DNA from 2 places in the Streptomyces sp. Inha503 genome. Region 2 is predicted to be linked to the other one. Evidence: riboswitches for the same ligand, from Rfam matches in the RefSeq annotation. Region 2 holds a riboswitch; the other holds the start of a gene.
What was found. Region 2 has a riboswitch for cobalamin ahead of ACJX2R_RS09030 (ABC transporter substrate-binding protein). Riboswitches for the same ligand answer to the same signal wherever they lie in the genome.
Positions count from the first base shown of each region.

Region 1: it holds a riboswitch for cobalamin, as region 2 does, so the genes downstream of both, ACJX2R_RS15000 (cobalamin biosynthesis protein) here and ACJX2R_RS09030 (ABC transporter substrate-binding protein) in region 2, are expected to answer to the same signal.

Region 1 covers NZ_CP178360.1:3,660,491-3,665,866, forward strand. Annotated here, with positions in the region: gene ACJX2R_RS14985 (class II aldolase/adducin family protein) at 1-348, opposite strand, end outside; gene ACJX2R_RS14990 (inorganic phosphate transporter) at 699-1,955, shown strand; gene ACJX2R_RS14995 (hypothetical protein) at 1,969-2,220, shown strand; cobalamin riboswitch at 2,426-2,580, shown strand; gene ACJX2R_RS15000 (cobalamin biosynthesis protein) at 2,746-3,729, shown strand; gene ACJX2R_RS15005 (cobyric acid synthase) at 3,726-5,330, shown strand.
Region 2 covers NZ_CP178360.1:2,200,433-2,205,808, forward strand. Annotated here, with positions in the region: gene ACJX2R_RS09015 (hypothetical protein) at 1-182, opposite strand, end outside; gene ACJX2R_RS09020 (ABC transporter ATP-binding protein) at 297-1,097, opposite strand; gene ACJX2R_RS09025 (FecCD family ABC transporter permease) at 1,124-2,137, opposite strand; gene ACJX2R_RS09030 (ABC transporter substrate-binding protein) at 2,194-3,240, opposite strand; cobalamin riboswitch at 3,295-3,509, opposite strand; gene ACJX2R_RS09035 (RNA polymerase sigma-70 factor) at 3,537-4,460, opposite strand; gene ACJX2R_RS09040 (carboxymuconolactone decarboxylase family protein) at 4,504-4,977, opposite strand.

The DNA.
Region 1 (5,376 bases), 1.5 Mb from region 2:
GACGGCCGTGGCGTGGACGGCGTGGGTGTGGACCACGGCCTCCGCGTCGGTCTCCCGGTAGACCGCCAGGTGCATGGGCAGCTCGCTGGTGGGCTTCAGCGTGCCGAGGACCTGCCGCCCGTCCAGGTCGACGGCGACGGCGTCCCTGGGGCCGAGCCGGTCGTAAGGGACACCGCTCGGGGTCACCAGGACGGTGTCGCCGACCCGGGCCGAGACATTGCCCGAGGTGCCGACGACCAGGCCGTCCGCGGTGGTCCTGCGGGCCGTACTCACCACCTGCGTCCATGCCTGCCGCAGGGGATGCGTCAGCCGCGGCTGCGGCTGCCGCGTGGATCGCGACTGGGTCACCTGCCCTCACCTCCGAGGCCCGATCCTTCCAGGCGGCCGCCGACCGCGCGGCGGCAGGACCGGAACGGGCACGGCGGGCGACTACGACCGTGCCTCGTGGGCACCCGGCTCCGGGCGGGTGAACGCAGGGGGACGACGGACGCCCGCGAGACCGGTCCCGGGGCCTGCTCCGGCGGCCCTCGATCGCGGCTCAACTCCCCTACGACATGGGAACGTAGGCTGAAATTCACTGGGCTTTAGCGATCCCGCAACCATGTCACCGCGATGCCCTGCTCAGTTCATCTCCCGTTCACCCTGTTTCCTTACGTTCACCGTGCCACTAACGACCTTCGAACTGATTGACCGGGTGTATGGAACACATCACGCTTCTCATCGGGATCGTGATCGTCACGGCCTTGGTGTTCGACTTCACGAACGGCTTTCACGACACGGCTAACGCCATGGCCACCACCATCTCCACGGGAGCGCTCGGGCCCAGGGTGGCGGTGGCGATGTCGGCCGTCCTCAATCTCGTCGGCGCGTTCCTGTCCGTGGAGGTGGCCAAGACCATCTCCGGCGGGATCATCGACGAGGGCTCCGGTATCCAGCCAGAAGTGATCTTCGCGGGGCTCGTCGGCGCGATCCTGTGGAATCTGGTGACGTGGCTCGCCGGACTCCCCTCCAGCTCCTCGCACGCCCTGTTCGGCGGTCTGATCGGCGCCACCGTGGTCTCCGTCGGCCTAGACGGGGTCAACGGCGACGCGATCGTCATGAAGGTCCTGATCCCCGCCGTCGCCGCGCCGATCGTGGCCGGCATCGCCACGCTGGCCGCCACCCGGCTCACCTACCGGCTCGGCCGCGACCGCTCCCCCGAGGACACCGCGAAGGGCTACCGCGCGGGGCAGATCGCCTCGGCCGCCCTGGTCTCCCTGGCCCACGGCACCAACGACGCCCAGAAGACGATGGGCGTGATCACCCTGGCGCTGGTCACCGGGAACGTGGTGTCGCCCGACGCCGACCCGCCGCTGTGGGTCATCGTCTCGGCGGGCCTGGCCATCGCGCTCGGCACCTACCTGGGCGGCTGGCGCATCATCCGCACCATGGGCAAGGGCATCACCGACATCCAGCCGCCACAGGGCTTCGCCGCCCAGACCGGCGCCGCCACCGTCATCCTCGCCTCCTCCCACATCGGCTTCGCGCTGTCCACCACCCAGGTCTGCTCCGGCGCCGTCATGGGCGCCGGTGTTGGCCGTAAGGGCGCCGTGGTGCGCTGGTCGACCGCGGGCCGGATGGTGGTCGCCTGGGTGCTGACCCTGCCGGCCGCCGGTCTGGTGGCCGGGGCCGCCGCGCTCCTGGCCGACCAGGGGAACGCGGGAATCACGGCGGTGGCTGTGCTCGCCGTCCTGGCCTGCGGGGCGATCTGGATGCTGTCGCGCCGCAAGCCCGTGGACCACACCAACGTCAACGAGGTCGGCACCCAGGAGCCGGTGGGCGCCGTCACGGCCGCCCTGCGGTCCGTGGCCCCGCCGCCCGCCGGTGCGTCGAGCGCCGCCCCCGAGGACGGCACCTCGGAGAGCACGCCCGAGCAGACCCCCACCCCCGCCGTCGCGAGCAGCACCACCCGCTAAGGAGCCAGGAAACATGAGCATCGACTGGGCGGCACTCGGCCAGGTCTTCGGCATCAGCCTCGCGGTGACGGTCGCCATGGTGGGCGTCTTCACCCTGGGCATCGTCGGCACCTCCCGTAAGGCGGCACCGGAGCAGGGCGGCACGGCCGCCGCCGTGCCCGGGGGCGCGGTGGGCACCTCCCCGCTCGCGCGCACCGGCGCGTACGCCTGCTTCGCGGTGTGCGCCGCGGTCGTGGCGTACGGCATCTACCTGATCGTCGCCTGATATCTGATCGTCGTCTGAGGCCCCAGCTTCCCCGAACGCCCCACCGGCCGCCGGATGGCGGCGCTGACCAGCGCCGACCGTCCGGCGGCCGTTCCGTGAGGGGCGGTTGTCTGTGGGGCTCGGCACACTCGGGCGACATGGGTCATATGCGAGTTGACGGCCATTCGCGGCCCATGGTGGACTTCCCGAGCCAAACGGCGGCAGGAGAGGAAGCCGGTGAGAATCCGGCGCGGTCCCGCCACTGTCACCGGGGAGCGCCCTCCCATCGCCTGTATTGGGGTCACGGCTCGTCCGTACGGTTCGTCGCGTACGCGGGGCTGGAAGACCGGGAGGGCCGCGGATCCGGGAGCCAGGAGACTCTCACCGCCGGTCACGTCGAACCAGGGCGCGGACCCTGAGTGAGGACATACCGCCATGCCCGGCATCGCCACGCCGCCAGCCCTCCCTGCCCGCTTCGGCTCTTCCGGCCCCTCCGGCCCGTCTGGTCCCGCATCGCCGCGCCGAGGCGTGACGGCGGCCTGACGGATGCGTGCCGACCACGCCTCGTTCGCGTGCGGTGCGGCCCTCGGCTTCCTCGGCGACCTCGCCACGGGTGATCCGCGCCGCGGCCATCCGGTGGCCGCGTTCGGGCGCGCCGCCGCGGCCGCCGAGCGCCTGCTGTGGCGCGACCACCGGGGTTACGGGGCCCTGCACACCGCGTTGTGCGCGGGCGGCGCGGCCGCCGGTGCCGCGCTGCTGACCCGCGCCGTACGAGGCCTTGACGGCCGCCGTGGCGCGGAGGTCGCGCTGACCGCCGCCGCCACCTGGGCCGTGCTGGGGGGCACGAGCCTGGGCCGTGAGGCACGGGCCGTCGGCAGGGCGCTGGCCGTCGGCGACCTCGAGGTCGCCCGGGAGCGGCTGCCGCATCTGTGCGGCCGTGATCCGCAGGCGCTGGACGGGCCGCAGATCGCCCGCGCGGTCGTCGAATCGGTCGCCGAGAACACCTCCGACGCGGTCGTGGGCGCGCTGGTGTGGGGCGCCGTGGGCGGTGTGCCGGGGCTCATAGGTTTCCGCGCGGTCAACACCCTGGACGCCATGGTGGGCCACAAGTCGCCGCGCTACCGGCGGTTCGGCTGGGCGGCGGCCCGGCTGGACGATGTGGCCGGCTGGCCGGGTGCGCGCCTTACGGCGGCCCTGGCGACGCTCGCGGGCCCCGATCCGCGCGGTGCGTGGCGCGCCTGGCGGCGGGACGGCCGGCGCCATCCGAGCCCCAACGCGGGCCCCGTGGAGGCGTCCTTCGCGGGTGCGCTCGGTGTCCGGCTGGGCGGCACCCTCGCGTACGGCGGCCGGGTCGAGCACCGGCCGGTGCTCAACTCCGGCGGGCGGCCGGTGGAGTCGGCCGACATCGAGCGGGCGATACGGCTGTCGCGGCGCGCCGGCGTCCTGGCGCTCGGGGTGTCCATGGCGGCCCGGCCGGTGCTGCGGGCGTTGACGGGACGGCCCGGGGCCTTGGGAAGGGGCGGCGGATGAGCGGGATACGCGGTAAGGGCGGCACGGACGGTTCCGGGGCGCGCGGTGGGGGGCTGCTGGTCGCGGGCACGACCTCCGACGCGGGCAAGAGCGTGGTGACGGCCGGGATCTGCCGGTGGCTCGCCCGTAAGGGCGTCAGCGTGGCGCCCTTCAAGGCGCAGAACATGTCGCTCAACTCCTTCGTCACCCGGGAGGGGGCGGAGATCGGGCGGGCCCAGGCCATGCAGGCCGCCGCCGCGCGCGTCGAGCCGAGCGCGCTGATGAACCCGGTCCTGCTGAAGCCGGGCAGCGACCGCAGCAGCCAAGTGGTGCTGCTGGGCAGGCCGGTGGGCGAGCTGAGCGCGCGCGGGTACTTCGGCGGGCCCGGAGCCCCCTCGCCCGGCGAAAGGCTCTCTGCGGGGCGTGAGGCGCTGCTGGGGACCGTCACGGAATGCCTGGAGGAGCTGCGGAGCACCCATGACGCGGTGATCTGCGAGGGCGCGGGCAGCCCCGCCGAGATCAATCTGCGCCGCACCGACATCGTCAACATGGGGCTGGCGCGCGCCGCCGGGCTTCCGGTCGTGGTGGTCGGGGACATCGACCGCGGTGGCGTCTTCGCGTCCTTCTTCGGCACGACCGCGCTGCTGTCGGCGGCGGACCAACGGCATGTGGCCGCCTACTTGGTGAACAAGTTCCGCGGCGATGTGAGCCTCCTGGAGCCCGGTCTCGAGATGCTGCGCGACCTCACCGGGCGCCCGACCGTCGGGGTGCTCCCGTTCGCCCACGGGCTGGGCATCGACGAGGAGGACGGGCTGCGGGTGTCGCTGCGCGGCGCGGTGCGGGAGAGCGTCGTGGCGCCCCCTTACGGTGCGGATGTCCTACGGATAGCGGTGGCCGCCGTGCCTCTGATGTCCAACTTCACGGACGTGGACGCGCTGGCGGCGGAGCCGGGCGTGATCGTGCGGTTCGTGGACCGGCCCGAGGAGCTGGCCGACGCCGATCTGGTGGTGCTGCCGGGCACCCGGGGCACCGTAAGGGCGCTGGAGTGGCTGCGTGAGCGCGGGCTGGCCGACGCGATCGCCCGGCGGGCCGCCGAGGGCCGTCCGGTGCTGGGCGTCTGCGGCGGCTTCCAGGCGCTCGGGGAGCGCATCGAGGACGAGGTCGAGTCGAAGGCCGGGACGGTCGCCGGGCTCGGGCTGCTGCCGGTGCGGGTGCGGTTCGCGGCCGAGAAGACCCTGGCCCGGCCGGTGGGCGAGGCGCTCGGCGAGCGCGTGGAGGGCTACGAGATCCACCACGGGGTCGCCGAGCTGCTGGACGGGGCCGAGGAGCCCTTCCTGGACGGCTGCCGGGTGGGCTCGGTATGGGGCACGCACTGGCACGGCTCGCTGGAGAGCGACGGCTTCCGGCGGGCGTTTCTGCGGCGGGTGGCCGCCGCGGCGGGCCGGGCGTTCGTCCCCGCGCCTGACACCCGCTTCGGGGAGCTGCGCGAGGAGCAGCTCGACCGCCTCGGCGACCTGATCGAGGAGCACGCCGACACGGACGCGCTGCTGCGGCTCATCGAGGAGGGCGTCCCGGAGGGCCTGCCGTTCGTCCCTCCGGGGGTGCCAGGGGGGATGACATGAGGAACCCCCGCCCCCACACCGGACCGCTGTGCCCACGCACCCCAGG
Region 2 (5,376 bases):
GGCAGCGCCGAGGCCGCGGCCTCCACGGTCGCGGCCACCAGCGCGGGACGCGGCACATCGGTCCACGCGCTGATGCCGTACACCTTCACGGCCCATTCACCGACCGTCTCCAGGCCCAGGAAGCCGATGGCCCGAGGGCGATGCGGCCGCCGAAGCACGACCGATCCCCGTTGCGTACCCATGGCCCGCCCTCCTCCACGACGACACGAGTTAAATGATTAGCAGGTGTCGTCACTCTCGCGCAACACATGGCCCCAAGCTGCGCGCCATGGATGGAGGTGTCCGTCACGGCCTTCTCACGGCTTCGCCGTCCGGCGCAGGAAGCGGATGACCGGGTGGCCCGGACCGTGGCTGACATCGGCCCGGACGCCGTAGACCCGCTTGATCAGGGACGGGGTCAGCACATCGCCGGGAGTGCCTTCGGCCACGACGTGTCCCTCGCGGAGGACCAGCAGGCGGTCGCAGTACATCGCGGCGAGGTTGAGGTCGTGGAGGGCGATCACGGTGGCGATCGGCAGGCCGACGACGAGGTCGAGCAGATCGAGCTGGTGCTGGATGTCGAGGTGGTTGGTCGGCTCGTCGAGCAGCAGCTCGCGCGGTTCCTGGGCGAGGGCGCGAGCGATCTGGGTGCGCTGGCGTTCGCCACCGGAGAGGGTGTGCCACGACTGACCGGCCCGGTCGGTCAGTCCGCTGCGCTCCAGGGCCGCGTCGACGGCCCTGGTGTCCGCGGCGGAGGCCGACGCCCAGGCGCGCCGGTGCGGGATGCGGCCGAGGGCCACCACCTCGCGGACGGTCAGTTCGGTCTGGGTGTGGGCGTGCTGTTCGACGGTGGCGATACGGCGGGCCGTGGCACGGCGGCCGGCCCGTGGCAGGGCACGGCCGTCCAGGGTGACCGCTCCGGCGGAGGGGGCGAGGATCCCGGCGAGCAGCCGCAACAGGGTTGACTTTCCGGAGCCGTTGGGGCCGAGCAGGCCCACCGTCTCGCCGGGGCGCAGGGTGAGGGTGACGCCGTCGACGATCAGCCGGCCGTCGGTGCGGCGGCTGACCCGGTCCGCGCGGAGCCCGGACGCCGCTTCCGGAGTGGCGGCGGACTCCATGCCGGGGGTTTCCGCGGTGGGGTCGGTCATGTCTTCCTCCGCCCGCGGTAGAGCACGGCGACGAAGGCCGGTACGCCGATGAGGGACGTCACCACGCCCACCGGGACCTCCTGGGGGTCGATGACGGTGCGGGCGGCGGTGTCCACCCACACCAGGAAGATGGCCCCGGCCAGTGCGGTGACCGGCAGCAGACGGGCGTGGCCGGAGCCGGTGAGGGCGCGGGTGGCATGCGGGAGGACCAGGCCGACGAAGCCGATGGCCCCGGCGGAGCTGACCAGGGTCGCGGTGAGCAGCGCGGTCGCGCACAGCAGGACGAGACGGGTACGGGCCACCCGGACACCGAGCGCCGCCGCGGCCTCCTCCCCGAAGGCGAACGCGTCCAGGGTGCGGGCGTAGCCGAGACAGACCACGAGGACGGCGGCCAGGACGCCGGTGCACAGCAGTACATCGCCCCATCCGGCGCCGGTGAGCGAGCCGAGGAGCCAGAACAGCACGGCCCGGGTGGTGTCGGCGTCCGCGGAGGTGAGGACGATGAACGAGGTCAGCGCGGAGAACAGCTGCATGGCGGCCACTCCGGACAGCACCACGCGGTCGGTGCTGCCGCCGAGGCTGTGGCTGAGCACCAGCACCAGCCCGAACGACACCAACGCACCGGTGAACGCGCCCGCCGACAGGGACACGGCCCCGCCGCCCACGCCGAGCACGACCACGGTGACGGCGCCCGTGGAGGCGCCCGAGGACACCCCGAGCACGAAGGGATCGGCCAGTGGATTGCGCAGCAGGGACTGCATCACGGCCCCGCAGAGGGCCAGTCCCGCCCCGCACACCGCGGCGAGCAGTGTGCGCGGCATGCGCAGGTTCCACACGATGCCGTCCCGAAGCGGCGGCAAGGTGCTCTCCCCCAGGCCGAGATGGGCGGTGACCGCCGCCCATACGTCGGCGGTGGAGATGTCGGCCGGGCCGATGGTCACGGCGAACGCGACCGACGCGAGCAGCGCGGCCGGCCCGCCCGCGATCAGCAGCAGGAGGCGGACGCTCACGCGGCGGATGCCCAGGTGACCAGTACTCGCGCGGCGGGTGCTCACATTCCGAGTACTCACTTGGCGAGCCCGAAGTCGCGCAGCCCGGCGGCGACCTGTTCCACCCCTTCGACCGTACGGAGGGACGGGTTCATGGCCTGCCCGCTCAGCAGGATGTACCGCTTCTTCCGCACGGCGGTGAGATTGCGGGTGGCGGCGTTGGTCTCGAGGAAGCGCGTCTTGGCCCTGGCGGTCTCCGCGGTCTGCTGCTTGCGCGTGAGGTCGCCGAGGACGATGACGTCCGGGTCGCGGTCGGCCACGGTCTCCCAGTTGATCTGCGGCCACTCGTCGTGGGTGTCGGAGAAGGCGTTCTCCGCCCCGACGGCCCGGGTGATGGCGCCCGGCGCGCCACAGCAGCCGGCGAGGTAGGGCGACTGGGAGTTGGCGAACCAGTACATGAGGGTGACTCCGGAGGCGTCCACTCCCGCCGTGGCCCTGCGGACGCGCTCCTTCAGCCGCGCGACGAGCCTCTCACCGCGCTCCTCGACACCGAAGGCGTGGGCGAGATCGCGTATTTCGCCGTACACCACATCAAGCGTGAGGGGTTTGCCGCGGGAGCCGTCGCCACCGCTGTCGGTGTCCCGGCCCGCCGCGCAGTCGGACGGCGAGACATAGGTGGGCACGCCCAGCTTCTCGAACTGCTCGCGGGTGGCCACGCCGCCCTTGCCGAGGGTGGAGACGAACGAGGCGGTGACGAAGTCGGGTTCGGCGTCCAGGGACTTCTCGAAGGACGGCGCGTTGTCGGCCAGCCGGGGCACCGTGGCGTTGGCCTTCTCCAGGCCCTTCATCACCGGGTCGGTCCAGGTGGCGGTGGCCGCCATGCGGTCGGCGAGGCCGAGCGAGAGCAGGATCTCCGTGGTGCCCTGGTTGAGCGAGAGGGCCCGCTTCGGGGCGGACTTCAAGGTGACCTCGTGGCCGCAGTTGTCGATCGTGCGCGGATAGCCCGCACCGGCGGGCCTTCCGGCGTCCGCGTCGTCATGGCCGGAGCCACCGCACGCGGTGAGCAGAAGAGCGGGGGCGAGCAGGAACGCCGCGGTACGGCGGGCGGAGCGGAGCACGGGCAGCCTCGGTGGTCGGGGCTCGTACGCGGAGCCTGGGCCTACGGACGTCCTCCGCGCGCCGGGCGCGGAGGTGCCAGCAGGTCTTCGGACTCGGGCTCGTCCGGACGGGGCCCCTTCCCGGTGCTCGTTCGCGCCGGCCCCACGGCCGCCACGGACTCCTCCCAGTGGTGTCACATGCCCCGCCCGTCCCCCTCACCGCTGCGCGTCAGTTCCGGATTCGCACCGGATTCCCTGGCCTCGGATGTGGCACGACTGGCTCCCCGAGCCTACCAAGCGCGCCGGGCGGCCACATCCCACGGTCAGTCCGTGCGCCGACGGGCCCGCCTCACCTCGCGGTCCACGGCCCAGGCGTCCCCGACCGGCCCGAGGTGGCCGAGCTTGTCGGGGTTGACCACCGTGCGGATGGTCTGGATCTGCCCGTCGAGCACATCGAGGACCAGGGTGTGGAGCACCTTGCCGTCCCGGTCGCGGAGGATCGCGCCGGGCTGGCCGTTGACCTCGTGCGGCTCGATCGACGCATCGATCCGCAGCAGCCAGGGGAAGACGTTGCCCAGCAGCCGCGCCACGTTCTCCGCGCCCATGACGGCCCTGGCCAGCTGCGGCGCCTTGCCGCCACCGTCCCCGACCAGTTGCACATCGGCGGCCAGCAGCTTCCGCAGCCCGCCCACATCGCCGTCCTTCAGCGCCTCGAAGAACCGCGTGGCCAGCTCCTGCCGCTCCTGGCGGTCCGCTTCGAACCGCGGCCGCCCGGCCTCCATGTGGCGCCGCGCCCGCACCAGCAGCTGCCGGCACGCCGCCTCCGACCGCCCCACCGCCGTGGCGATCTCGTCGAACCCGAAGGCGAACACCTCCCTCAGTACGAACACCGCCCGCTCCAGCGGGCTGAGCCGCTCCAGGAGCAGCAGCGCCGCCATCGACACCGAGTCGGCCAGCTCCACCGCCCGGGCCGGATCCTGGTACGGGTCGCTGAGCAGCGGCTCGGGGAACCACGGGCCCACGTACTCCTCCCGGCGCACCCGCGCGGAGCGCAGCACATCGATCGAGACGCGGGTCACCGTGGCGGACAGATACGCCTTGGTGGACGTGGGCCGGGTGGCCGAGCCGTCGAAGCGCAGCCAGGTGTCCTGCACCGCGTCCTCGGCCTCGCTCACACTGCCCAGGATCCGGTAGGCGATCGAGAACAGCAGTGGCCGCAGCTCCTCGAACTCCTCGACCTTGCTCACGCCGATTCCCCCCTGGACGACCGGCCGGACAGTCCGACACCGATCAATGGAACTGCCCGACCTGGTAGTTGCCCGCCGGCTGCTGGGTGATGACGTTCAGCCGGTTCACCATGTTCATGAACGAGACCAGTATCACCAGCGCGGTGAGCTGCTCCTCGTCGTAGTGCTTGGCGGCGTTCGTCCACACCTCGTCGCCGACGCCACCGGCCGCGTCCGCGACCCGGGTCCCCTCTTCCGCCAGCTCCAGCGCGGCACGCTCGGCGTCGGTGAAGACGGTGGCCTCCCGCCACGCCGCCACCAGGTTGAGCCGCACCGCGGTCTCACCGGCCGCGGCGGCCTCCTTGGTGTGCATGTCGATGCAGACGGCGCAGCCGTTGATCTGGCTCACGCGCAGCGCCACCAGCTCCTGTGTGGCGGGCGGCAGCGGCGAGCCCTTGACCGCCTTGCCCGCGGCCATGACGGGCCCCAGGACCTTGCCCGCGGTCGGGCTGGCGGAGTAGTTCAGTCGCGCGTCCATGGTGTGCTCCTCCGTGGTTGTCGGTGGCTACACCCCTGAGACGGGGTAGCCCGGCCCCCTGTGACATGGACGGATGTGACCTGCGTCTCCCCGTCACCGGGCCCGCTGAGCCGAACGGGTGACTTCTCCCGCTTTCCTTGTCACCGCCCTGCGGTTTTGCGTTACTGGGGTTGATGAACCCGGATCGGCAGCCCATCCCTTTCGGGGGAGTTCGCCGCCGACCGCGACGGTCGGCAGCGCTCTCGGATGGGCGCTCCGTACCCCGCGACGAGCAGTGTGTTCGTGTACGACACGACCACCTTCGCCCAGACCACCGTCACCGGAATCATCCCGGGCGGCTCCCCCGGGGCGTGGCGGTCCTGCCGAACGGCTCGTTCGCCTATGTGGCCAGGTGTGGGT